One region of the Tardiphaga alba genome, then DNA from elsewhere that is predicted to be linked to it. Evidence: riboswitches for the same ligand, from Rfam matches in the RefSeq annotation. Region 1 holds a riboswitch; each other region holds the start of a gene.

The links. Region 1 has a riboswitch for cobalamin ahead of RPMA_RS13915 (TonB-dependent receptor plug domain-containing protein). Riboswitches for the same ligand answer to the same signal wherever they lie in the genome.
Region 2: linked by a shared signal. The riboswitch ahead of RPMA_RS02020 (TonB-dependent receptor) and the one ahead of RPMA_RS13915 (TonB-dependent receptor plug domain-containing protein) in region 1 are both predicted to bind cobalamin.
Region 3: linked by a shared signal. The riboswitch ahead of RPMA_RS02025 (TonB-dependent receptor) and the one ahead of RPMA_RS13915 (TonB-dependent receptor plug domain-containing protein) in region 1 are both predicted to bind cobalamin.

Annotation. Positions count from the first base shown of each region.
Region 1 covers NZ_CP036498.1:2,919,814-2,923,654, reverse strand. The annotation lists gene RPMA_RS13925 (NAD(P)H-dependent flavin oxidoreductase) at 1-330, opposite strand, end outside; gene RPMA_RS13920 (nitroreductase) at 558-1,232, shown strand; cobalamin riboswitch at 1,331-1,538, shown strand; gene RPMA_RS13915 (TonB-dependent receptor plug domain-containing protein) at 1,651-3,711, shown strand; gene RPMA_RS13910 (DUF6925 family protein) at 3,713-3,841, shown strand, end outside.
Region 2 covers NZ_CP036498.1:411,522-415,362, forward strand. The annotation lists gene RPMA_RS02015 (PepSY-associated TM helix domain-containing protein) at 1-828, opposite strand, end outside; gene RPMA_RS02020 (TonB-dependent receptor) at 832-3,096, opposite strand; cobalamin riboswitch at 3,204-3,404, opposite strand; gene RPMA_RS02025 (TonB-dependent receptor) at 3,656-3,841, opposite strand, start outside.
Region 3 covers NZ_CP036498.1:416,000-419,840, reverse strand. The annotation lists gene RPMA_RS02035 (ABC transporter permease subunit) at 1-519, shown strand, start outside; gene RPMA_RS02030 (DUF3526 domain-containing protein) at 521-1,990, shown strand; cobalamin riboswitch at 2,077-2,282, shown strand; gene RPMA_RS02025 (TonB-dependent receptor) at 2,637-3,841, shown strand, end outside.

The sequences.
Region 1 (3,841 bases):
TTCCGGCGCGCCGGTGCTGACCAGCACGATCTCGACCTTGTGCATGGTCAGGATTTTCAGATCCTCCTGCAGCTTGTCCGGGTCCGAGCGTGCGAGGATGTTGGCGCAGTATGGCGCGTCGTAGCGGCCGGCCGCGGCGATGCCGTCCTTGATCTCGTGGAGCCAGCGATCGAGTTGATCCGGTGTGCGCGCGTTGACGGTGGGAAACGAACCGATCACGCCGCTGCTGCAGCTCGCCGCCACCAGCGCCGGCACGGAGATGCGGAGCATCGGCGCCACCATCACGGGCAGCCGCAGGCGGGCACGAAGCTGGTTGAATTTCTCTGACATCAGCACTTCCGACTTTCTTGTTGATCTTGTCATTGCGATCGACGCGCGCGGCGCAGCCGTGACCGCATCCTAATACGCGCGGCGCATGAGCGAAGCGAAATTCGCCCCACAGCGAATGTCCACGTCGCGGAATGGCACCCGCGCTGCGATGTCAATCTTGCACGCGCCCGCGAAAGCCACGAATATCCCCGCCAATCAAAAACGCCTTTCGGGGAGCTTTCACGCCCATGCAGTTCGATGACGTCATTCTCGGCCGCCGGAGCATCCGCGGTTACAAGCCTGATCCGGTGCCGCAGAAGCTGATCGAGGAAATCATCAATCTGGCGATGCGCGCGCCGTCGTCGATGAATACGCAGCCATGGAATTTCTACGTCATCACCGGCGAGCCCCTGAACAAGATCCGCGCCGGCAATACCGAGCGCATGGTCGCCGGCATTCCGCAGTCGCGCGAATTCCGCACCGGGCAGCCATTTGCAGGCGCGCATCGCGACCGTCAGGTCGGTGTTGCCAAGCAGCTGTTCGCAGCGATGGGGATCGCGCGCGACGACAAGGAGATGCGGCAGGACTGGGTGCTGCGCGGCTTCCGCCAGTTCGATGCGCCGGTTTGCATCATCGTGACTTATGACCGCGTGCTGGACGGCAGCGACGATACGCCGTTCGATTGCGGCGCCGTGGCCACCGCCCTCGTCAATGCCGCCTGGTCGCGCGGGCTCGGCGCCGTCATCAACAGCCAGGGCATCATGCAGTCGCCGGTGGTGCGCGAGCATGCGGGGATCGCCGACGACCAGATCATCATGAAGAGCATCGCGCTCGGCTGGCCCGATGACACATTCCCTGCCAATGCCGTGGTGTCCGAGCGCAAATCGGTGGCGGAAGCGACGCGGTTCGTCGGCTTCACATAATGTGGCGAAAGCGGACAGCGCGTGTTGCGAGGCAAACACGATCAACAGGGATGCCGTCCGGCATCGCTCTGCTTCTCTTGACACCCCGCTACCATCATCCTTAACGTGCAGCCGACGGTCCCCCGCAAGGGATTAAAAGGGAATGTGGTGCGAGGCGCGTTGCGACGGGCCTCAATGCCATAGCTGCCCCCGCAACTGTAAGCGGAAAGCCTCTCATCAGATGCCACTGGGAAACTCGGTCCCGGGAAGGCGATGCGGAGGCGACGACCCGCGAGCCAGGAGACCTGCCGTCAATCGTGGTCACACGCGAAGATGTCGGTCGGGGAGTACAGACATATGTTCATCGGAGACTCCCAGAGTCTCACGTGAACCTCGTTCGCTGTGACGTGCCACTGACGTCACCACCGAGGTTTCACTCATGTCGTCCGCCTTCCGTCCATCGCCCACTCACGGGCGCTTCCTGCTCAGCTCCTGCATCCTTGCGCTGTCGCTCGGTGCTGGCGCCGCGCAGGCCCAGCAAATCGCCTCGCCGAACCTTCTGCCTCCCGTCGAGATCGTCACGCCCCGGCCGAATGCCGCAACGGCGCAGCCGGCGCAGACCCGCACCCGGCGCGCCGCCCGCCGGCCTGCGCCCCCTGCGGAGACCGTCACGGCCGCACCAAACCCCTTCCCGCCCGTGGTGATCAGCCCGACCGGCATCGCGACCTCCGTCGATCGCGTCGCAAGCTCGGTCAGCGTCGTCACGCAGAAGGACATCGAGACCCAGCAATATCGCGCGGTGCCCGATGTGCTCGCCACCATTCCGGGCCTCAATGTGGTGCAGACCGGCGGCCCCGGCGGCCAGACCTCGGTGTTCATGCGCGGCACCAATTCCAACCACACCAAGGTGCTGATCGACGGCATCGATGTCGGCGATCCCTCGACGCCGAACGGCGCGTTCGACTATGCGAACCTGCTGACAGCGAATGTTCAGCAAATCGAAGTGCTGCGCGGCCCGCAAAGTGGCCTCTATGGCTCCGATGCGATCGGCGGCGTGATCTCCGTCATCACCCGCAAGGGCGAAGGCCCGGCCCGCGTCTCCGGCACATTCGAGGCCGGCTCGTTCAACACCTTCAACCAGAATATCGGTCTCAGCGGCTCGAAGGACAATGTGAACTACGCCTTCAGTGTCGCTCATCTTCATGCCGGCGATGTCCCCGTCACGCCGCAGCAGTCGCTGCCACCTGGTCAGCGGGCGATCGGCAACAATTACGACAACAAGACCATTTCCAGCAAAGTCGGCGTCGATCTGAACGAGAACCTGACCATCAATTCGGTGCTGCGCTACACCGATGCGCTGCTCTATTTCACCGGCGACGACTTCAACTTCCCGAGCGCACCCAATCCCACCCAGAGCTCGCACGCCGTGCAGCAATTCGCCACCCGCGAGGAAGCCGTGTGGACGGCGCTGGATGGTCGCATCCGCAGCTATTTCGGCGTCAACTATTCGAACAACAACCGGTTTGACCGTTCGCCCACATCGGCAACGCCGAGCAGCAGCACCGGCGACCGGCTGAAATTCGACTGGCACACGGTGGCGGAGATCACACGCGGCAACAACATCGTCGTCGGCGCGGAACAGCAGACGGACCGGCTGAGCAGCGCGGAATTTGTTGCACAGACCGGCAACAAGGCCGGCTTCGTCGAACTGCAATCGCAGCTCGCCGATCGCATCTTCGTGGTCGCCAATGTGCGCGAAGACTCTCATGACCAGTTCGGCAATCACACCACCTGGCGCGTGGCCCCCGCCGTGATCGTGCCGGTGACCGAGACCAAGCTGAAAGCGAGCTATGGCACCGGCTTCAAGGCGCCGAGCTTGAGCCAGCTGTTAGAGAAGACGCTTTTCTCGACGGGCAATCCCAATCTCAAGCCCGAAGAAAGCACCGGTTATGATGTCGGCTTCGAACAGCCCTTCTTCAACGATCAGGTCCGCTTCGGCGCGACCTATTTCCGCAATGACATCACCAACCTGATCAATTCCAACACCAGCTTCACTTCCTATGTGAATGTCGATCTCGCGACGACCGAAGGCACCGAGAGTTTTGTGACAGCGCGTATCACCGAGCGCTTCGGCATTCGCGCCGATTACACCTATACGCGAGCGGTGAACGCGCTCACTGGTGCGACATTGCTGCGGCGGCCGAAGGAGAAGTGGAGTGCCACGGCGACCTGGCTGCCGATCGACGCATTGACGTTGTCGGCGACGGTGCTGCATCTCGGCACCTGGCGGGACATCGACCGCAGCACCTTCGTCAATCTGGATGCGCCCGGCTTCACGCTGGTCAATCTGCGCGGGGACTATGCGTTGAACGATCAGGTCAAGCTGTTCGCCCGCGTCGATAACCTGTTCGACGTCCGCTACCAGAACCCGACGGGCTTCCTTGCCCCCGGTCTCGGCGTGTTCGGCGGCGTCCGCCTCGCCAGCTACGGCGTGCAATAACATGAGCGGCGCAGCGGGACATGCGGTCGTGGCGGAGGATATGCCGGCCCGCCTGCTCGCTGCGCATCTCGCCGATGGCGAGACAGGCTGGAGCATGGGGAGCTTCGGCGCGATCGGCGAATTCACGCGC
Region 2 (3,841 bases), 2.5 Mb from region 1:
GAACATCCAGGTCAGCACGAACAAGCCGGCGATTAGGCCGGTGATGTGATGCCATTTCATCCAGCCGCGATAGGGCGACACTGTCCCGCCCGAATAGCGCCGCTTCAGCCGCACGCGCAAAATACCGATCCAGATTCCGGTGATACCGACGATCAGGCAGATGCCGGAAATCCACAGCACGACCGATCGCCACAGCGACTGATCCTGACGCAGGATGGTGGGATAGATCCAGTGCGGGATTGCGCCGAGCCAATTCCACACGCGTTCGTGATGCGTCGTATCGAGCGCGACCTCTCCGGTTCTTGAGGAGACGTAGAGTTTGGTGCCGGCATCATCGCCCAGATTGACCAGATAGAACGGTCGAAGCACATCGTAACGCGCGACGACGCTCCATTGATCGCGGTCGATCATCTCTTCGAAACGCGGCGATTTGCTTGCAGGATGATGTGAAGCAATCGCAAGCGCCTGCTGCTCGGAAATCCCAGCGATCGCATGACCATCAATCGCGGAGATCGTCTGTCGTTTGCCGCTCCAGTCGCTCAGCCGATAGACCGGCTCACCATCGAGCATCATCAGGCGTAGATCGCGCGGATAGCGCGTGATGCCCGCAGCCTTCATCGCATCGTCAGGAGAAAGCCTTGCCTTCTCCCATGCGATCTCGGGCAGCGCCGCCAGCCTCTCTTTGTCGGAGAGGCCGGGGAACGCGACATACATCATCACCACGCCCGAGATGAACCACATGGCGAAGAACAGGCAGGTGACGATGCCGATCCAGCGGTGGGTGAGATACAGCCACTGCCGGAGTTTTCGTTTCAGTCCTCGTGCCACGCGTCAGAACTTCACGTTCACAGCCAATTGCGCCGTGCGTGGCATGCCGAGGATCCACTGATTGTCGCTGTAGCTCGACGTCGCATAGATCTTGTCGAAGATGTTCCACACGCGCAGTGACACGGTCGTGTTGACATCCGGCTTCCATTGCAGGCCCGCACTGACCAGCGTGTAAGCCGGCATTTCCAGCGTATTGGCGCTGTCCGCATAGGTCTTGCCGACGATCTGCACGCCGGCATTGGCCGACCAGTTCGGTGCGAAGCCCCATGTCGCCCAGATATTCGAGACGTTCTGCGGGACGTTGAACGGGACATTGCCGGTGAAGTTCACGCCGCTATCCTGCTGGAAGTCGTCATACTTGGCGCGCAGGAAAGCGGTGTTGGCGTCGATGCGCCAGCCGTAATCCAGAACGAGGCCGATCGAGGCCTCGACGCCACGCGAAGATTGCTGGCCGACCTGCTGGACGACACCGCCGCTGCCGGGAATGACGGACAGAAGATTGTTCTTCACGATCTCATAGCCGGCGAGGGTCCATTCGCCGCGGCCGCCCCAGAAGGACTGCTTGACGCCGATCTCGGCCTGCCGGCCGGTGGCGAGATCGAATTTGGAATTGGCATTGCTCGCCGAGATCAGGCCGCCCACCGTGTCCGCGGCCGTCGAATACTGGCCGTAAAAAGCGAGGTTCTGGATCGGCGTATAGACGACGCCGGCGCGCCAGCTCGTCGCCGAGTAATCCCGTGTGTAGCTGTTGGCGGGATTTCGGAAGTCGGTACGGGTCACGCTCGGCTGGTCCTGCCGCACGCCGGCGATCAGCGCCAGCTGCTCGGTGACGGCGAGGCGGTTTTCGGCAAAGAACGCATATTGATTGGTGGTCGCGTTGTAGCCGGGGCGCGTGATGTCCGGGCTCTCGAACAGGCCGGGATTGAAGTTATAGGGATCGACCGACGAGAAGCCTCCGAAGGGCGAATTGCTGGTGTGCTTGAAGTCGATGCGGTTGACGTCGAAGCCGGCCACGAAGGTGTTCACCATGCCGAACAGGTGGCCGGTGAAGGTGGCGTCCATGCGGTCGCCGACTTGCTGCTGCTGGTGGAAGATTTCCAGATAGTCGCTGCGGTCGATCTGACCGGTGCCGGGATTGAAGCCGTAGATCTCGACCTCCTTCCAGTGGCGCTTCGCATACATGTAATAGAGCGTGTTGCGCAGCGTGATGCCGTCGGCCACCTGCCATTCGGTCTTCACCTGGCTCCAGCTGTCCTGGTAGCGGATGGTGCTGTCGCTGACATTGTAGTTCTTGAAGCGGGTCGCCGGATCGAGCTGGCCGTTGATCAGCGGCGTGCCGAAATATTTCGACGGATGCCGGTCGCCATAGTCGGTGGACAGCGTCCAGGTGACGTCCTCGTTCTGCTTGATCTGTACGGCGGCATGCAGCGCGATGTTCGACTGGTTGTCGCGATCAATCCAGCCGTCGCTGGCATTGCCGGTGACGGCGATGCGATAGGCGACGTCCTTGTTGATCGGCCCGCCGCTATCGAGCGCGATGCGGCGTGTCATGTTGGTGTCGATGGAGAGTTCGGCCTGGTTGCGCGGAATCCAGAGCGGCAGTTTCGAGACCACATTGACGGCGCCGCCAATGGCGCCTTCGCCATACATCACCGAGGCCGGGCCACGCAGCACTTCGATCTTCTCGGCGGTCCAGGTATCGAACGGGAAATTGACGGTACCCGCGCCGACATAGAGGCGGGTGCCATCATAGAGAGAAGTGACGGAGCCGCTGCCGGCGAAGCCGCGGGTCGAGAAGGCGATGCCGCCATTGCCGGGTTCGCCGATGGCGGTGAAGCCGGTGGCATTCTGGGTCACGGCATCAACGACATTCAGTTGGCCGCGCTCGGCCATGGTCTCCGCCGAAATCACTTCAACACTGGCCGGCGTCTGCAGGCGCGTCAGGCCGAGGCGGCTGCCGGTGGACGTGGTGCCGGTGAGATTGAGCGTCGGTGCTGCGAAGACCGGGCTAGTTGGCGTCGCAACCGGCGGAGCAGTCGTCGCGGCGACATTGCGCTGCTGGCGCGAGCGTACATTGCGCGCGGCGTTGCCGGTTGCGGCACGGCGGGCGCGTGGCTGCGTGGCCGACGGCTGCACGACGACAGGATCGAGCGTCTGACTGCGTTGTGCTGTCTGCGTCCAGCCTTCAGTGGGCCAGAGCAGGCAGGACAGCGCGACGGAGGAGAGGAGCAGGTGGCATCGTCTGGATGCGGAAGGATGGAACGACATCGGCTTGAGACTCGCGATAACGTGGCACGTCACCGCAAACAAAGCCGCCCGTGGTCCTCAGACCGATGATGCGACTTCCACCAGGACACCCCGCCCAATGTGCTCGCGTGTGACCACGACTGACGGCAGGTCTCCTGGCTCGCGGGTCGGTGCCTGTCACCGCCTTCCCAGGCTAGGGGCCCAGTGGCATGTGGCGAAGGCTCGCCGCTTACAGTTGCGGGGGCAGCCGCGGAATCGGCTCTATCAACAAAGAGCCTCACCGCATTCCCTTTTGGTCCCCGGAAGGAACCGTCGCGATCACGTTAGGGTGAAAATCTGGAATGAGTCAATTCGCAGACGAGTGGTATGGTGAGTTGTTGTCGCGGTGTTGAAACGGCGCATCACTCCCACTGCGGGACAACTCGCACTGTCATCGCCCGGCCGTGCGCGCAATTGCGCGCTAGGACCGGGCGATCCAGTAGACACGGATTTTCGTGATGGAGCTTTCGCGACAGCGTGTACTGGATCCCCGCTCCGTGCACGCCTTCGGCGTGCTAGGCGGGGATGACAGCTGGCGCGATCAGAACTTCACATTCACCGCAAGCTGCGCCGTGCGCGGCATGCCGAGCACCCACTGATTGGTGCCGCCGGAGACGGCGTAGATCTCGTCGAACAGGTTGTAGACGCGCAGCGAGACGGTGGTGTTCGTATCGGGCTTCCACTGCACGCCCGCATTGACGACATTGTAAGTCGGGCGCGCCAGCGT
Region 3 (3,841 bases), 2.5 Mb from region 1:
AAATCGAGTTTCGGCGTCAAGGAGCAATGGGATCCGTCTCTGCCGCTCAGCAAATGGGGCGCAGCGCTCAAGGTCGATGACCATGCAGGCTATGGCGTGCTCGACCAGACCTTCGGCAAATTGTGGGACACGTTCGAGCGCCAGCAGCGCTTCCAGCAATGGATCGGCCTCGTCGCTCCCGTCATCACGCTGCGCGGTTTTTCCATGGGCCTAGCCGGAACCGATTTCGCGCAGCACCGCGATTTCTCCACCGCCGCAGAACTGCAACGCCGCAAGATCCAGGAGATTGTCAGCGACGATCTCGTCGCCCATGCCGACACGCTCGGCAACGCTCATTTCAGCTACAAGGCCGGCTCAAAACTCTGGGCCACCGTGCCGGAATTCAAATATCAGCTGCCGACGATCGGCTTTGCAGCCCGCCGCTACTGGCCCGACCTTTTGCTGCTGGCCGCGATGTTCGCCGCTGCCGCGACGCTCGCTTCCATCGCCGTCTCTCGCAGCCTGAAGCGGATGGCCTGACATGTCGCAGATGAAGCATACATCCACGTTCCAGCTCATCTTCCGGCATGAGCTGACCATCCTCACCCGCGACCGCACGTTGCCGATCGTTGCCATCCTGCTCGCGGCGATGGTGCTGGGCGGCCTGTTCGTCGGCATCACCCAGGCCAAGCAGCGCAGCGCGATGATCGCCGAGGTCATCGAACACAGCGCCAAGCGACAAGCGGCCAACGAAAAGACGCTGCAATCCGTGCTCGACGGCAAGCAGGCGCTGGTCCCGTTCGGCAACCCCGCCAATCCGGCGGCGCTCGCGGGCGGCCTCGCCGGCCGCCACACCACACTGCCGAATCTGCCGCTGGCGGCGCTGGCGATCGGTCAATCCGACATGGTGCCGAACTATTATCGCATCTCGTATCTGAGCAAGGTCCAGTTCATGTACGACACCGAGATCGAGAATCCCTGGAATCTGCTCAGCGGACATTTCGATCTCTCTTTCGTCATCACTTTCGTACTGCCGCTGCTGGTGATCGGCCTGTCCTTCAACATGCTGTCCGCCGAGCGCGAACAGGGCACGCTGCGGATGCTGTTCGCGCAGCCGATGGCACTGACGACGCTGATCGCCGCCAAAGCGAGCGCACGTTATCTCGTCTTCCTGGCCGTGATACTGCCGCTACCGCCGCTCGTGCTGCTGTCGCTGTTTCCGGAAACGCGCAGCATGGATTCGCTGCTGTTCATGGCGCTGTGGGCGCTGGTGGTCGCCGGCTATACGTTGTTCTGGTTCGCGCTGGCAGCACTGGTCAATGCATTCGGCCGTGCGTCCTCGTCGAACGCATTGATCCTGATCTCCGGCTGGACGTTCCTCGTCCTCATCCTGCCCATCGTGATGAATCTCGTCGTCGGCGCCATCAGCCCGGCGCCGTCGCGCACCGAGCTTGCCAGTCGCACACGCGTGGTGACCGCCGATGCGCTGCGCGAGTATGAAGACATGTACAGCACGGACTATCGCTATGCCTCGGATCCCGAGACCTTGGCAGTGAAGGACGGTCGCATTGAGGTCCCGCCCCGCATGCGCGCTTTCTTCCTGGCCAAGCAACGCGTCGACGCACAGGTTGAGCCGTTGTTGAATCAGTTCGACCATCAATTGCTGGAACAGCAGAAACTGGTGGATCTGATTGGCTTCCTGTCACCCGCGATCCTGGTCAATGAGGCGCTGAATCTCGTAGCGGGTAACGATTCCCGCCGTTTCGTCGCTTTCAAGAACCAGACGGAAGCCTTCCACAACGGCTGGCGCGCATTCTTCGCGCCGAAGATCGCAACAGACCGCGCGACGACGCGTGCCGAGATGACTGCGCTGCCAGTGTGGCAGCGGCAGGAGACAGCGACCACGACAACCGCGTGGCGCATCGCGTCCCGCGCGGCGCTACTGCTGCTTGTGAGCTTCATTATCGCAATCTTTGCGATGCGCAGACTACGCCATGGCCAGATCGTGTAACGCGAGCGAGTGGTGCATGATCCACACACCAATGGCCATAAAGGCGCCATCGATCCGCGCGTGCGTTGACACATTCGTCAACATCACCCAAACGTGAGCATGACGGTTCCTTCGGGACCAATAGGGAATGCGGTGAGGCCCGCGCAACGCTTGTTGCGCGAACCGATTCCGCGGCTGCCCCCGCAACTGTAAGCGGCGAGCCTGCGCCAAGAGCCACTGGATTTCGATCCGGGAAGGCGGCGCAAGGCAATGACCCGCGAGCCAGGAGACCTGCCGTCAGTCGTGGTCACACGCGAGCACATTGGGCGGGGTGTCCTGATGGAAGTCGAGTTGCGTTCGTCAGCGGGTGCAGAGCGGCTTGGTTTGCGGTGACGTGCCACGTTATCGCGAGTCCTTTTTTGCAAATGACCTCCGTTTCCTCCGCCGCGTCGTTCCGGCGCCAGTTTCTCCTCTGCACCGTCGCACTGCCGTGCCTCATGTGGTCCGCCGAAGGCACCGCGCAGGATGCAAAGCCGAGCCAGACGCTCGATCCTGTTGTCGTCCAGCCATCCCCCAGCCGCAGCGCGCACGCCGCGCCACCACCGGCAATGCAAGCCGCGCGGCGCGTCCGCAACGCAATGCCGCTGCGACCACGGCAGCGCCCGTTGTGACGCCGACCGGCCCTGCTTTCGCCGCACCGACGCTGAATCTCACCGGCACCGCGCCGACCGGCAGCCGTCTCGGCCTCACCCGCCTGCAGACCCCCGCCAGCGTCGATGTCATCTCCGCGCAGACCATGTCGGAGCGCGGCCAGCAGAACATCAATGACGCCGTGACGCAGAATGCGGTCGGCATCACCGCCAATCCTTCGCTTGGCAATGGCGGCCTCGCTTTCAGCGCACGTGGCTTCACCGGCTCCAGTTCCGTCATGACGATCTATGACGGCACCCAACTCTATGTCGGCCAGGGAACAGCGACTTTCCCCTATGACACGTGGTCCGCAGAGCGCATCGAGGTGCTGCGTGGGCCGGCCTCTGTGCTGTACGGATCCGGCGCCATCGGCGGCGCCATCAATGTGGTGTCGAAACTGCCGACCTGGATACCCACCAACCAGGCCGCGATTTCGTTCGACACCAACATGACCAAGCGTATCGCGGTCGATAGCGGCGGCCCGGTGAGCGAAAACGTCGCCTATCGCATCACTGCCACAGGCAATCTCTCCGACGGCTGGGTCGATCGCGGCAACAATTCAAATGTCTCCGTGCATGCTGCCATCCAGGTGAAGCAGAACGAGGACGTCACCTGGACCTTCCTCAGCGACTATGCCGACGTACAGCCGCAGCGCTATTGGGGAACACCCCTGGTCAATGGACGCATTCTCGATTCCACCCGTTTCAATAACTACAATTTCAGCGACGGCATCGTTCACTACAAGGACAACCTGAACCAGATCCGCACCGAATGGAACGTGACCGACGGCGTATCTGTGCGCAACGTGTTGTACTACATGGATGTCCATCGTCACTGGCGAAACGCGGAAAGCTACGTCGCCAATCCGGTGACCGGCCTCGTCACCCGCAACAACGGCAATACCGAGATTTACCAAGCCCAGCAGCAGATCGGCAACCGCATGGATGCCACCTTCCGTGGGCATTTGTTCGGATTGACCAATCAGTTCGTTGCCGGCTTCGATGTGAACCACATCAAGTTCGGTCGTGACGCCAATTTCCGTGTGGGAAATACCGGCACCTCGACCGTGTCTCTCTACGATCCGATCCCGGGAAGTTTCTTTAGCACACAGCCCACCATTCTCGACTATCGCAGCATCACTAACCAGTATTCGCTTTTCGCCGAGAACAAGCTGGACCTCAC